DNA from 2 places in the Pedomonas sp. genome. Region 2 is predicted to be linked to the other one. Evidence: predicted binding sites of a transcription regulator. Region 2 holds the regulator's gene; the other holds the start of a gene.
What was found. Region 2 encodes LexA, which represses DNA repair genes until DNA is damaged. Its sites were predicted from a motif close to GTTCCNCNCTTGTTCT; they were not measured.
Positions count from the first base shown of each region.

Region 1: VIG90_RS15160 (ImuA family protein) is a predicted target of LexA. The motif match lies at 5,890-5,905, and genes of this name have one in related genera.

Region 1 covers NZ_DATBUP010000206.1:8,055-15,495, forward strand. Annotated here, with positions in the region: gene VIG90_RS15145 (hypothetical protein) at 1-327, shown strand, start outside; gene VIG90_RS15150 (error-prone DNA polymerase) at 522-3,665, opposite strand; gene VIG90_RS15155 (DUF6504 family protein) at 3,662-5,185, opposite strand; gene VIG90_RS15160 (ImuA family protein) at 5,100-5,861, opposite strand; gene VIG90_RS15165 (hypothetical protein) at 6,325-6,576, shown strand.
Region 2 covers NZ_DATBUP010000258.1:5,161-12,601, forward strand. Annotated here, with positions in the region: gene VIG90_RS18235 (ComEC/Rec2 family competence protein) at 1-1,981, shown strand, start outside; gene lexA (transcriptional repressor LexA) at 2,000-2,716, opposite strand; gene glp (gephyrin-like molybdotransferase Glp) at 2,774-3,979, opposite strand; gene moaC (cyclic pyranopterin monophosphate synthase MoaC) at 3,995-4,474, opposite strand; gene trpC (indole-3-glycerol phosphate synthase TrpC) at 4,481-5,281, opposite strand; gene trpD (anthranilate phosphoribosyltransferase) at 5,281-6,309, opposite strand; gene VIG90_RS18265 (aminodeoxychorismate/anthranilate synthase component II) at 6,306-6,899, opposite strand; gene VIG90_RS18270 (divergent polysaccharide deacetylase family protein) at 7,051-7,441, shown strand, end outside.

The DNA.
Region 1 (7,441 bases), on a different contig from region 2:
GTCGGAACGGGCTTCCGAGCCTTTTCCATTGAAGTCATCAATCTCAGTTCGTTTGCCGTTACGATCAGTGAGGTAGGCATTGTCTACGGTCGGGCGCGTGGTAAGAGGCCTCGTCGCGCGGCACTTCTCAATCCGTCCCTCACGAGTGGTGGAAAATTACCGATTCGCCTCGAGCCAAGAGAGGCATTCTCAGCGCATTTTAATCCAGGTGATTTTGCGGGAAAAGGTGCACATCTTGGATTAGCCTATGCAGCCACCAGCTGTGGCGAGATCGCGTATGGCGACAGTCCTGCGTTGAAGCAGCTCCGCCAAGCACTGCGTCCATAAATCCATTTGACCGACAGGGGCAATCGCTCTGAGAAGTTTACAACCGTAGTTTCCCGGGAACTCCCCGTGGCTGCGCGCCCAAGTCAGCTTGTGCGTGCTTTGCCCTGATCGACGTTGCTTTGATGGCCCGGTCTGGTGTAGCCCGTCAGCTATAAGAATAACCAGTGATTACCGGCGAGAGGTCATGTGCTTCCCTACCGCCACGATCGTGGCTGCGGCAGAAAAGGCGCGTCGCGACTGCTAATTCCGGCAAGTTCAGCCGAGAGGTCGGCCACCTTCTGTGCCACCACATGGACCACTTCACCTTCACGCTGGACCCGGCCCCGCACGGCCAGCAGCCTCGCTGCAAGAAGCGTCCGCCGATTGGCCTCATAGACCGTGGGCCAGACGACCAGATTGGCAATCCCGGTCTCGTCCTCCAGCGTCACGAACAGCACGCCTTTGGCGGTTTGCGGGCGTTGGCGCATCAGGACGATGCCGGCGATCTCCAACCACCGGCCATCACGTCCGCCGATGGCCTCGGCACAAGTGGCGAAGCGCCGCTGGCGGAGATCCTGGCGCAGGAAGGAGACGGGGTGGGCGCGCAAAGACAGCCCGACATGGCCATAATCCTCGACCACCTCCGCACCAGCCGTCATTGGCTTCAGTGCCACGGCAGGTTCGACGATCTCTGGCACGGTTTCGGCCTCCCGCGCGGCGGCTGCCGCGAACAGGGGTAGTGGCTCGTCCTGCAAGGCGCGGATGGTCCATAAGGCTTCCCGGCGGGCGAGGCCAAGACCTGGGCGAAACACATCCGCCTCGGCGAGCTGGACCAATGTCCCAGGGGGAACGGTCGCCCGCCGCCACAAGTCCTCAACCGAAGCGAAGGGTAAGTTGCCGCGAGCTGCCAGGATCGATGCGGCGTGCCGGTTGGCCAGCCCTTTGACCATGCGGAGCCCCAGCCGCACGGCAAAGCGGCTTTCATCGCCGGTCGGCTCGAGAGTGCAGTCCCACCGCGAAGCATTGATGCAGACGGGGCGGATCTCAACGCCATGGACTGCGGCGTCCCGCACGATCTGTGCCGGCGCATAGAAGCCCATCGGCTGGGAGTTGAGCAATGCGGCGCAGAAGACGTCCGGATGCCAGCATTTCATCCATGCCGAGGCATAGGCGATCAGCGCAAACGAAGCGGCATGGCTTTCTGGGAACCCATAGCTGCCGAAACCCTCGAGCTGCCGGAATGTCTGCTCGGCAAACTCCCGATCATAGCCGTTGGCGACCATGCCGTTGACCAGCTTCTCCTCGAAGGCGGAGACGCCGCCGGTATGCTTGAAGGTGGCCATCGACTTGCGGAGCATGTCCGCTTCGCCCGGAGTGAAGCCGGCACACTCGATCGCCACCCGCATCGCCTGCTCCTGAAACAGGGGCACGCCGAGCGTCTTACCCAGTACCCTCTCCAGCTCTGGCTTCGGAAAGCGGACCGGCTCCAGTCCCTCCCGGCGCTGCAGATATGGGTGCACCATGTCGCCCTGAATGGGACCCGGCCGGACAATTGCAACCTGAATAACGAGATCATAATAGGTACGCGGCTTCAGCCGCGGCAGCATCGCCATCTGGGCGCGGCTTTCGATCTGAAAGGTTCCGAGCGTATCGGCCTTGCGGATCATCGCATAGGTGCGCGGATCCTCGGCCGGAATCGTGGCAAGGTCGAGCCTGATATCCTTGTGAGCAGCGAGCAGATCAAAGGCCCGCCGCATGCAACTGAGCATGCCAAGCGCCAGGATATCGACCTTCATGAATTTCAACGCATCGATGTCGTCCTTGTCCCATTCGATGACCTGCCGGTCCGCCATGGCGGCCGGCTCGATCGGGACCAGATCATCGAGCCTATCCTGGGTCAGCACGAAGCCGCCGGGGTGCTGGCTGAGGTGCCGCGGCGCGCCCTGCAGCTGGCGGGCGAGATCCAATGTCAGGCGTAAGCGGCGGTCTGTAAAGTTGAGGTTGAGCTCTTTGATCTGGGCGTCCGTGACACCATCATCCGACCAGCCTCGGACCTGACGGGAGATCGTCTGCAGCAAATCCTCGGGCAGGCCGAGTGCTTTGCCGACGTCGCGCAGCGCGCCTTTGGTCCTGTATCGGATCACCGTTGCGCACAGAGCAGCATGGTCGCGCCCGTAGGTGTCGAAGATCCACTGCATGACAATCTCGCGCCGCTCGTGCTCGAAGTCGACGTCGATATCAGGTGGCTCGTGGCGCTCTTCGGATACAAAGCGCTCGAAGAGCAGGTCATGACGACTGGGGTCGATGCTGGTGATGCCGAGCACATAGCAAACCGCCGAGTTGGCGGCCGAGCCGCGACCCTGGCATAGAATCTCCTGCGAGCGGGCAAAGCGTACGATGTTGTAGACGGTCAGAAAGTAGGGCGCATAGCCGAGCTTCTCGATCAACTGTAGCTCATGATGGAGGATGGCGCGCGTGCTGTCCGGCACCCCGTCCGGATAGCGCCGCTCAGCCCCCTCCCAGGTCAGCTTTTCGAGCGTCTGCTGAGGGGTGAGCGAGGGGTCTTCGCGCTCCTCAGGGTACTGGTAGGCCAGCTCGTCCAAGGAAAAGCGGCAGCGATCGGCGATTTCCAGTGTACGCGCCATGGCCTCAGGGTAGCGGCTGAACAGCCGGTGCATCTCCTCCGGCGGCTTGAGGTAGCGATCCGCATGCCGCTCGCGCCTGTCGCCAAGCATGTCGATGGTGGTGTTATGACGGATGGCAGTGACCACATCCTGAAGTATGCGGCGATCAGGCTCATGGAACAGGACGTCGTTGGTCACCACGGTTGGCACACGCATCTGCGTCGCCAGATTGGAGAGCTCATGGAGGCGCACCTGGTCATTGGGGCGCCGCCGAAGCGTCAACGCCATGTAGGCGCGATTGCCGAAGGCTTCCCGCAGGCGGCGCAGCCAGAGGCCGCAATGCTCGTCCGCGACTTCAGGCACGAAGACCGCGATCAGGCCATCGCCATAGGCGACAAGATCCGCCCATTCGAGACGACATTTCCCTTTGCCGCCACGCCGCTTGCCAAGCGACAGGAGCCGGCAGAGCCGGGAATAAGCTGGCCGGTCGGTCGGATAAACCAGAACCGACATGCCATCGACCAGATCAAGCCGGCAGCCGACGATAAGCCTTACGCCATTTGCCTTGGCCGCTTCATGGGCGCGCACCATGCCGGCCAAAGAATTGCGATCGACGATGCCGAGCGCCTCGATGCCAAGGAGGGCCGCGCGTCCAAACAGCTCCTCCGCCGAGGACGCGCCGCGTAGAAAGCTGAAGTGACTGGTCGCCTCCAGCTCGGCGTATCGGGCCGTCATCCGAACACCCCATGCAGGAACCAGCGGTGCGAGCCGGTTTCCGGATGCTCGCCGTCACCGGCGCGGTAGATCCAGTAGCGCTCGCCAGCCTCGTCCTCGACCCGGAAGTAGTCGCGCACGGCCACGAGTTCAGCATCGCATTTCCACCACTCGCCAAAGACCCGCTCCGGGCCATCAGCACGCTTGACGCGTCGTCGGGCACCCCGCCAGGTGAACGACGCCGGCGGATGATCAGGCAATAGTGCGACCGTCTCGATCGGCTCCGGCCGGACCAGCAGGCGGGAGGGGCGGGGCCAGTGGCCGGGCCAAGTCGCACCGGTGTCAGGAGACATAGCCGGAATCCGGCAAACGGAGCGCTCAGGTATGTCGCTGGCGACGGGGGCTACACGGTAGACGGCCCGCGCGCCAATCCTGTTGGCCAGGGTATCGATAAGACCCGAGATGTCGGGTGCTGCCGCCTCGATGAGTGAACTTGCCAGTTGCCTGCGGCCCACAGGCTCGGTGATCGTTGCCGTCAGTGTCATGATCTCGATGCCAAAGCCGGGGTCGATGGTCTCGATCTTGTCGCAGAGCAGCCGGGTGAGGCGCTGCGCATCCCGGACCGGCGTCGCCAGGCCGACCCGGACCGCTTCGGTGCGGTTGTCGACGCAGTTGCAGAGCAGGTCGAGCCGGCGTGCACCAAGACTTTTCTCTTCGAGACTCCTGGAGAGCTGATCGACCAGCTTTCCGATGTAGCGTGCGATCGTCTCGGCCGCCCCGATGGGCTCGGCAAATGCCCGGCGTGCCTCGATCAGGTCTGGCGAACGAACAGCCTCGATTGGCTCGGCCAGTTCTCCCAATGCCTGCCGCAGGCGTCGCTCCAGCTCAGGCCCGAAGCGCAAAGTCAGCGGAGCCCGCGGCTGCGCGAGCAGGTCGCCAATGCGATCAAAGCCGAGAACGCGCAGATCCGCCGCCATCCGATGCGGGAGCCTCAGGGCCTCGATCGGCAAAGGCACCAGGACGGATGGCCCATGCCCGGCCGGTGCGATGCAGACCGGATCGGCACTATACCGCGCAAGAGCGTGAGCCGCTCCCCAACTATCGGCAATCGCGGCCCGCGCCGTCACACCCGATAGAGCCAGGCGGCCGACGAGCCCATCGAGCATCGCCGCCTCGCCGCCGTGAAGATGGTCGGCACCGGTTGAATCGATGACGATGCCGTCGGGCGGATCGGCGGCGACGATGGGCGCGAAACGTTGCAACATCCACACGGCCAGCCGCTCCAACGCCTCGGCGTCCGCAGCCGGGGAGGCATCTTCCATAACCAGATCAGGCACAAGAATCTGAGCCTTGGCAACCGGCATGCCGGCATGAAGGCCAGCGGCCTGAGCGGCAGCATCCGCTGCCCGCACGACCCGCCTGCTACCTTCCCGACCGACCAGGACAAGCGGCGTTTCAGCCGAAAGCGCCTCGCCGCCAGCCATCCGCCGCACCCGATCCGTTGGCCAGGTCGGCAGGTACAGCGAGACGACCCGTCTCATCGCATGCCTCCAAAACAAAATCTGCACTTTCGCCCGCACGAGTGCGGATAAGCTCAACCAGCCAGCGATGCCGGCTCACGCCCGGCACAGGCAGCGGCGCCGACGGCAGGACCGAGATGCGCCAGCGCGTCACGGCCGCTGTGGGCTGTCCAAAATCAACGGTCTCGGTCTGCCGCCGCCAGCGCCGCAGCGCGACGCCGATGGAGCCGGTTCCTTCGGCCGCCAGATGCAGCCGGCGCGATGCGGTCATAGACAGGCGCGCAAGCTCACCAACAACAGCGCCAAGTCCGCCATGGCGCAGCGCCTCTTCCATGCAGGCAAGAACCGTGGAGTCATCGTCCGCCTCGACATAGAGCACGCGGTCCGGGCAGAGGCCAGCCTGTGCCAGTGCCGGCGCGAAGAGATCCGGCCGTGTCAGACACCATAAGACTTTACCCGTCGTGCGGGCCGCAACTCCAGCCACGAAAAGCGCCGCAGCGGCACCATCCACCGCGCCATTGCCGCCGCCGGCGACTTCATGCAGAGCCCCCAGAACCAGGCCCCCGCCGGGCAGGCGCGCGTCTACCTCGGCCACCCCAAAGGGCAGGACCGATCTGGCGCGCAGGCTTCTACCTTCGATCCTTTCGATCTGCGCACGCAGGTGCTCTATGGCGATTTTTGGCCCTACGCTTGTCATACTTGTCCATCGCTGGAATCGGCGGAATGTTCCCTATCTGTTCTTATTTTCATTGCGCAGAGTCAAGGAAGATTCGACGGGAGGCGTAATGGTGTTCTTTCTGCTGCCGAGATCGCCGAAAGCTGTCGGTGACTTGCGTCTGCTCGTGCGTATAAACCAAGCGGTTGCCTGTGATGGACAGAAACGGGCGCTTGGCACCAAGCTCCGTTCGGACCTCAGGCTTTATATTACTTTTGCCGTTGAAACTGTAGCGGACCGCTTGACATTCAGTCTTGCAAGGAACCGGTTTGCACGAAGATCGCATCAGAGCGTTGGTATAAAAAGAAATCATTCGGAAGAGCCGGAATAGGTATTGTAATCGTACAAGCAAATTTCATTGTAAGCATGCTTTTTCCGATGAGGCAGTATTAAGCTCTGACCGACAAATTGCATTGTAATGATTCTATTTAGGGTCAGTTTTATTATGAATAATGAACTGTTCGAATATGTCCGACAGGCGATCCGTAAAGAAGTGGGAAAATACTACGACGAGGCATTTTCCGATGACGCTAGATTTGTAGAAGATATGCACTTGGATACAGACGATTTGACGCTGGTCATATTGTCTCTGGAGAGGATTTTTAGAATCAGAAATGAACGAGTGCTGTACCGGTCCGTTCATAACGTCAATGATTTGGCCAATTTAATTCTTAAAGAAATATCAAAACAAGAATGAAAAATAATCAATGTAAATATTATATGTGAACTATTCATAAAAATAGATTGGAGGTTGTTGTTAATAGGTGCTCCACCCTTGATAATCCAGCCCAGAAATATGCACTAGAGGCGGTAGTACATGTTTCTCGCGGCGCATATGAACATACTGGAGTGTATTGAACAAGAAAGAAAAAATATGAAAAATGGACCTATGCCGCTATCTTTGTTGCATCTTAACTGGGCATTTTATGGCATCTGGATCGGGCCCATTCTAGCATCCCTTCTTGCCGTCGGATTGAGACAGCTTCAGATAGGACAGCCCTTTGCGCCATGGTCGGACATAGACAAAGTCTTTTTTCTGTCGATTGTAGGGGGCATTTTTTGCGTAGGATTTAACGTCGTTATGGCAAAAGTGGCTAAGCATAGCGTAATATCCCATATATCAACTGCAGTATGTTTGATAATCGCGGCGTACGTAATATGCGAGCGCAATGTAATTGGGACATCAGATCTGTGGTTTATTGCCTTCTATATTTGTGCATCGTGTGCTGGTTATCTGATAGTAATGCTTTCACTAATAGGGGTGGATATAATTCGAAATTATTTAAGTAAGCCGGTTTGACGTATAGGAACCTGCGTCGCAAATAATCTTAGTGCCCCTTCATTTTTATATAAGCGGGCACCCAGTGCAGCGACATGCGGCCTTGAATAGTTCCAGACTGGCCGATCCCTTTGTTCTGGCAATAACGACTACCACGGCCATAGCCGGTTAGGCTCTAAGTTGATGCGGCACAGCCCGGTCCTCCGCCTCATAAGCAGAAGGAGGGAAAGGGGAGGGTGAAAGAGGTATCAGGAGCGTGATGCCTCCTCCTTCCACCAGACCT
Region 2 (7,441 bases):
CTGGGGTGCAGCCCTCGCCGTGGCACTGGGATCGGCACTTCTGTGCTGGCGGCTGGGGGCGCTGGGCCGCCTGATCGGCTGGGGCGGTCTGCTGGTTGCATTGGGCGTTGCACTGGCTTGGGCCCGGGCGGAGGCGGTGCGGGCCCCGGTCTTTCCACTGGATGGCGCGGCGCGGGTGGTGACGGGGATAGTCGACTCGCATGAGACTCTGGGGGACGGGCGCGAGCGAGTCATTCTGAGAATCGAGGACATTGAGCGGCTTACGCCGGGTGAGACGCCTGAGCGGGTGCGGCTGACCAGCCGGGGGGCGCTTGAGGTGCCCCTGAAGCGGGGAGCAAAGGTGCGGGTGAAGGCATGGCTGCAACCGCCGCCCGGGCCTTCCGTGCCGGGCGGTTACGATTTTGCGCGACGGGCGTGGTTCGAGGGCATAGGGGCTGTCGGCGTGCCACTGGGAGACGTCACGGTTGTGATGCCGCCGCCGCCCGCGCGCGGCATAATGGAAAGGTTGGAGACGGCGCGGGAGACGCTGAGCGCGCGGTTGCGGGAGCGGATCGGCGGGGAGGCGGGCGGCATGGCCGCCGCGCTGGTGACGGGAGATCGCTCCGGTATCAGCGACGAGGTGACCGAGGCGATGCGAAACAGCGGCCTTGCCCACCTTGTTTCCATCTCCGGTCTGCACATCGGCATGGTGACGGGGCTGGTGTTCTTGCTGACGCGGCGGGTGCTGGCGCTCTCGCCGTGGTTGGCGCTGCGCCTGCCGCTGAAGACCTATGCCGCCCTGGCGGCGGCCATTGCCGCCGTTGCCTATACGCTGATCGCGGGAAGCAGCCTTCCAACGGTACGCAGCTGCATTGCCACGCTCATTGTGCTGGCGGGCCTGCTGCTGGGCCGGGAGGCGATTAGCCTGCGGCTGGTGGCGGCGGGGGCAGGGCTCATCCTGCTGTTCCGGCCAGAGGCGGTGCTCAGCCCCAGCTTCCAGCTGTCCTTCGCGGCGGTGACCGGACTGGTGGCGCTCTATCAGTCCCGCTTTGCCGAGCGATGGCTGCGGCGGCGGGAAACGGATGGGCGGGGCCGCAGCGCGCTTCGATGGGCGGCCGGGCTGATCGTGAGCAGCCTTGTGGCCGAGGCCATGCTGTCACCCATCGCCATTGCCCACTTCAATCAGACCGGCGTGTACGGGGTGATTGCCAACTTCGTTGCGATTCCGCTGACCAGCATCCTGATCATGCCGGGGCTGATGCTGGCGGTGGCGGCCGAAAGCATCGGCGGGGTGCCATGGGTGACGGAGGTGCTGCGCTGGGCCTTAGACCTGCTCATCGGCATCGCCCGGTCGGTGGCGGCCTGGGACGGCGCGGTGATGCGCTGGCGGGCGCTGGGCGGCGGGCCCTTCAGCCTGATGATGCTGGGGCTGATCTGGCTGTGCCTGTGGCGCACGCGGCTGAGATTGCTGGGGCTCGGCCTGACAGCGGCAGGACTGGTTCTTGCCGCCATGACACCGACGCCGGATCTGTACGTGAGTGCCGATGGCGGGCTGATGGCGGTGCGGCTGGAGGACGGGCGCATGGCGTTCTCAAGCTTGCGGCGGGGCAGCTTCACGCGCGCGATGTGGCTGGAGGACAGCGGGCTGGATGCCAGAGCAGTTGCGCGGCTGGACGAGGCGGCAGGGCCAGCGCTGGTTCAGGAGTGCGACGAAGGGCTGTGCCGTGTTTCGCTGAACCGGCACGGAGACTGGCGGCGCATCGTCTGGCTGAAGGACTGGCTAGATAACCCCGTGCTGGCGCGGGTTTGCGTGGAGAGCGACGTGATCATTGCGCCGCGTGGACTGCCGAGATGGTGCCAGCCGAAGCTGCTGAAGCTGGACGAGGCGGGCCGTAAGCGGCTTGGAGCCGTGACCGTGCGGTTCGGACCCAGCGGTACGCCGGATGTGCAGGCGGCCCAAACGCAACGCGGCCGCCACCCATGGGTGACGGCCGCGCGCTGAACTTGAGCAAAAAACTATTTAGTACCGGCGCATCAGCCCGATGAGCTTGCCCTGAATGCGAACCCGCTTCGGTTCGTAAATCTGGGTCTTGTAGGTGGCGTTGGCCGGCTCGAGCCGAACCTTGCCTTCCTTGCGGCGCAGGCGCTTCAGCGTGGCTTCGCCGTCATCGACGAGAGCAACGATGATGTCTCCATCCAGCGCATGCTCGGCCTTGCGGATAATGGCGTAGTCACCGTCCAGAATGCCGGCCTCGACCATGGAGTCACCGGAGACTTCCAGCGCGAAGTGATCGCCAGGACCAAGCAGGGCGGGCGGAACAGCGAGCTGACGATCGCTTTCCATTGCCTCGATGGGAACACCGGCAGCAACGCGGCCATGCAGCGGTATCTCGACGAACGTCGCGGCAACCGGCTGAGCCTTGGGCTTGCCGAAGGGACCACGCACAACGTTGTCCGAAGCGGCGATGGCGGCATCCCGGTCGCTTGCAAGCTGCGGCTTGACAGGGCGGGTGGGGGCTGCCGCATCCGGCAGGCGCAGCACTTCCAGCGCGCGGGCCCGGTTGGGCAGGCGGCGGATGAAATTGCGCTCCACCAGAGCATTGATAAGGCGGTGAACGCCGGACTTCGATTTAAGCCCGAGCGCTTCCTTCATTTCCTCGAACGACGGCGAGATGCCGGACGTTTCGAGACGCTGATGGATGAACATCAGCAAATCGTGCTGTTTGCGAGTGAGCATTGCCCAAGTCCTTCGTGGAACAGACAATGAACGTTCTATGAAAGTTCCACGAAAAGGTCAATCGGCGTTGAGTAGTAGAAAGGCGATATTCGACCCTTTTTCTGCGGCCGGCGCATTGATGGGACGAATGGCGAGGGCGTTCGCGGCCTCAAGACGGGAGAGCATGGCGCTGTCCTGCACAGGAAAGGGTGTGACCTCCCAGCCGTCCGCACTCGCGGTGACCATGGCGCGCATGTAATCGACCCGACCGCCATTGGGACGTACGTCGACCGTAAGGCGACCCTGCAGCGGGCGCGGCAGCGGGTCAGCCGCGCCCATAAGATGACGAACCAGCGGCAAGAGATACAGCTGGGCGCAGACGTAAGCAGAAACCGGGTTGCCCGGCAGACCGATGGTGACGGACTCGCCAAGGGTGCCGAGCATCATGGGCTTTCCCGGGCGCATGGCGATCTTCCAGAAATCGATGCGGGCACCGGCATCAACGAGCGCCGCCTGCACATAGTCATGATCGCCAACGGACGCGCCGCCGACCGTGACCAGAATGTCCGCATCCGCCGCGGCCCGGGCGATGGCGTCACGGATCACGTCATGCCGGTCGGGCAGGATGCCGAGGTCCTGGACCTGCGCGCCGCAGCAGCGCAGGAGGGAGGCCAGCATGACGCCGTTGGAGTTGACGATCTGGCTGGGGCCGGGGGCCTGACCCGGCGGGACGAGTTCATCTCCGGTCGACAGAATGACGACGCGGGGACGGGCGAACACCTCGGCGGTGCCGTGGCCACTGGCAGCCATGAGGGCGATGCCGCGGACATTGATGCGCGTGCCGACCTGTAGCAGCAGGCTGCCCTCGGCAAAGTCCTGCCCCGCCTTGCGGACATGGCGGCCCGCGTGGGGCGGGCAGTCTCCGATCAGGCGGATTGCGCCGTCCTCGTAGGCGACGTCCTCCTGGAGAATGACGGTATCGGTGCCGTCCGGCATGGGTGCGCCGGTCAGCACGCGCACGGCCACGCCTTCCTCGAAGAAGCCGTCGAACGCCTTGCCCGCAATGGCCTCTCCGATCACAGGGAAGGTAATTCCGGGGGCGATGTCCTCGAAGCGGACGGCATAGCCATCCATGGCGGAGGCGTTGAACGGGGGCTGGGTAAGCCGCGCGATGACATCTTCGGCCAGATAGCGGCCGTGGGCTTCGCTCAGCGGCACCGTCTCACGGCGACGGTTGCCGCCCGCTGCCAGCACATGGGCTTGCGCTTCCGCCACGCTCAACATCTCACGCCTCCGTCATCATGGCGCTGAATAGGGTCCGGATTTGCCGCCCGTCTTTTCCAGAAGACGGACGCCCTCGATGCGCATGGCCTTGTCCAGCGCCTTGGCCATGTCATAGACGGTCAGAAGGGCAACGCTTGCCGCCGTCAATGCTTCCATCTCAACGCCTGTCTGGCCGGCGGTTTTCACCATGGCCGTGACGGTGATGGCACAGTCTGCTTCCTCCAGCGAGAAATCGACCGCAACCTTCTGGATAGGCAGGGGGTGGCACAGCGGAATGAGGTCGGAAGTGCGCTTGGCCGCCATGATGCCCGCAACGCGCGCAACGGAGAGCACATCGCCCTTGGCCACCGCATTGTCGCGAACCGCGGCGAACGCCTCGGCGGACATGAAGATACGGCCCGTCGCCACAGCGCGGCGCTCGGTGGCCGCCTTGGCCGAGATATCGACCATGTGGGCCTCGCCAGACTCGCCGATATGGGACAGGCCGTTCGCCACAGGCGCTTACTCCGCAGCCAGGCCGAGCAGGGCTCGGGTCGCGGCCCGCACGTCCTGCTGGGACATGAGGGACTCGCCAACGAGGAAGGTGGTGACGCCGCGCGCGGCCAGCAGATCAAGGTCCGCCTTGGTGCGCAGGCCGCTTTCGCCGACGATCAGGTACCCCTGCGGCAGGAGGCCCGCCAGCTCGACGGTGGTGTTGATGTCCACCTGCATCGTCTTGAGATTGCGGTTGTTGATACCCATCATGCGGGAGTTGAGACGGGTGGCCCGCTCCAGCTCCTCGGCATTGTGCACCTCGATCAGAACGTCCATGCCGAGCGCTTCGGCAGCGGCTTCCAGCTCGGCCGCCTGACCGTCTTCAAGACCGGCCATGATGAGCAGAATGCAGTCCGCTCCCATAGCGCGGGCTTCGACCACCTGATAGGTGTCGACCATGAAATCCTTGCGCAGCACGGGCAGCGGTACGGCGCGGCGGGCGGCCTTCAGGTAGGCGGGGCTGCCCTGGAAGAACGGCTCGTCCGTCAGGATGGAGAGACAAGTCGCGCCGCCGGCGAGATAATCCTGCGCGTGGGTGGCCGGATCAAAGTCGGCACGGATCAGGCCCTTGGAGGGGCTGGCCTTCTTGATCTCGGCGATAAGGCCGTAGCGGCCCTCCCGGCGGGCGCGCTCCAGCGCATTCAGGAAGCCGCGCGGACGCTCCTGCGCCCGGGCATCGGCCTCGACCACCGACAGGGGACGGGCCAGCTTGCAGCGGGCCACGTGCTGGCGGGTGGTGTCCATGATCTTCTGAAGCGTGTCACTCATCAGTCTTTACTCGTCATCTCGATCCAGCGATCCAGCAGGGCATTCGCCTTGCCGGTGTCGATGGCTGCCGTGGCCAGTGCCACACCTTCGCCCAAGGAGGCGGCCTGACCGCCGACAACCAACGCGGCCGCCGCGTTCAGCACTACCGTGTCGCGGTATGCGCATTTCTCGCCGCCCAGCATGCGGCGCAGGGCCGCCGCGTTATGATCGGAATCGCCGCCCTTGATGGCCTCGACCGGCGCGCGCTGAAGGCCCAGCTCTTCCGGCGTGACCTCGAAGCGGGTCACGGTGCCGTTGTGATACTCGGCAATGTGGGACGGGCCGACGAGGGACATCTCATCCATGCCGCCTGCGCCGTAGATGACCCAAGCGCGCTCCGCGCCCAGACGGCCGAGAGCCTCGGCCATTGGTTCGAGCCAGCGTTCGGAATAGACGCCGACCACCTGACGCTTCACGCCCGCCGGATTGGTGAGCGGGCCGACCAGATTGAAGATGGTGGGGATCTTGAGCGTGCGGCGCACGTCCGCCACCGCCTTCATGGCCGGGTGGTGGGCGTTGGCCAGAATGAAGGTGATGCCAAGCTCGCGCAGGCACCGTTCCACATGCTCCGGCTCGCGACCGATGACGACGCCCAGCGACTCCAGCACACCCGCCGAGGACGAGCGCGACGTGGCGGAGCGGTTGCCGTGCTTGGCGACCTTGGCGCCGCAGGCCGCCGCAACGATGGCGGCAGCGGTGGAGACGTTGAGGGTGGATAGGCCATCGCCGCCGGTGCCGCAGGTGTCGATGGAGTCAAGGGGAGCGCTGACCGGAATGGCGCGGCGACGCATGGCGCTGGCGGCGGCCACCAGGTCAGACGCGGTTTCACCCTGCATCTTCAGGCCCATGAAGAAGGCCGCGATGACGGCCTCGGGCACCTGTCCGCTCATGATGGCGTCGAACGCGGCGGCGGACTGGGCATCCGTCAGCCGCTGGCCAGCGGCGATGCTGTTGAGGAACGCGGGGAAGTCAGCCAGGGGTGCGCTCATGCCGCCACCTTCCGGGCCGGGATGCCGCACAGGCCGAGGAAATTGCCGAGCAGGTCATGACCGGCTTCGGTGGCAATGCTCTCCGGATGGAACTGAACGCCGTGGATGGCGAGGTCCCTGTGCTGAAGTCCCATGATGATACCGTCTTCCGTTTCCGCGGTGATTTCCAGACACGCCGGCAGGGTCTCCCGCTCGACGATCAGCGAGTGATAGCGCGTGGCCTGAAATGGGTTGGGCAGCCCGGCGAACACGCCCTTGTCAGCGTGGCGGACGGGCGAACGCTTGCCGTGCATGACCTGCGGGGCACGCACGACGCGGCCACCAAAGGCCTGCCCGATGGACTGATGGCCAAGGCAGACGCCCAGAAGCGGGACCTTGCCCGCTGCCTTCTCGATCATTTCAAGACAGATGCCGGCCTCGTTCGGTGTACATGGGCCGGGCGAGAGCAGAATGCCGGAGGGCTTCAGGGCAAGAACATCATCCGCCGAGATCTGGTCGTTACGCCACACAGAGGTTTCAGCGCCCAACTCGCCCAGGTAATGGACAAGATTGTAGGTGAAACTATCATAGTTATCGATAACGACGATCATGGCGCCTCAACCGCACTGCTGGCGTAAACATTGAACAGGCACGGACAAACCGTGTATGGCCCCAAGGGCCGTGGAAGCCTTATCGAAGATTTCCCGCCGGTTTGCCATAATTTTCGTGCCCGAAACCCTAGGGGTTAGGTTACAAAACATCATGAACGACCGCACAGACAAGGAAGCGGGCAAGGCCGGGCAGAGCCATGAGACCCGCGATCCTGCCGGTGTGGGGCCTGCCGGTGCAGGGGCAGCCGGACATGATCGAACCGGGGGCGACCCCGAAGCCGCGCCAAAAGCACTGAACAACTCAGAGGCAGGCAACGACAGAGACGCCGACGGCAATCGGGGAACAGGACCTGCAGAGGACCACCCCGACACAGAGGATGTACCCGATCCGGCGTCCGACGTCGAGGCGGCGGGCAGTCTGATGCGTCAGCCCTGGTCCCGCCGCGCCGTGTCGGGTGGCTTGGTTCTCGCTGTCGGCGGCGCGTTGTTCGGCCTGAGCCGGACCGCACCCCGGCCTGTGCGGAGCGATGGCGGCATGGTGC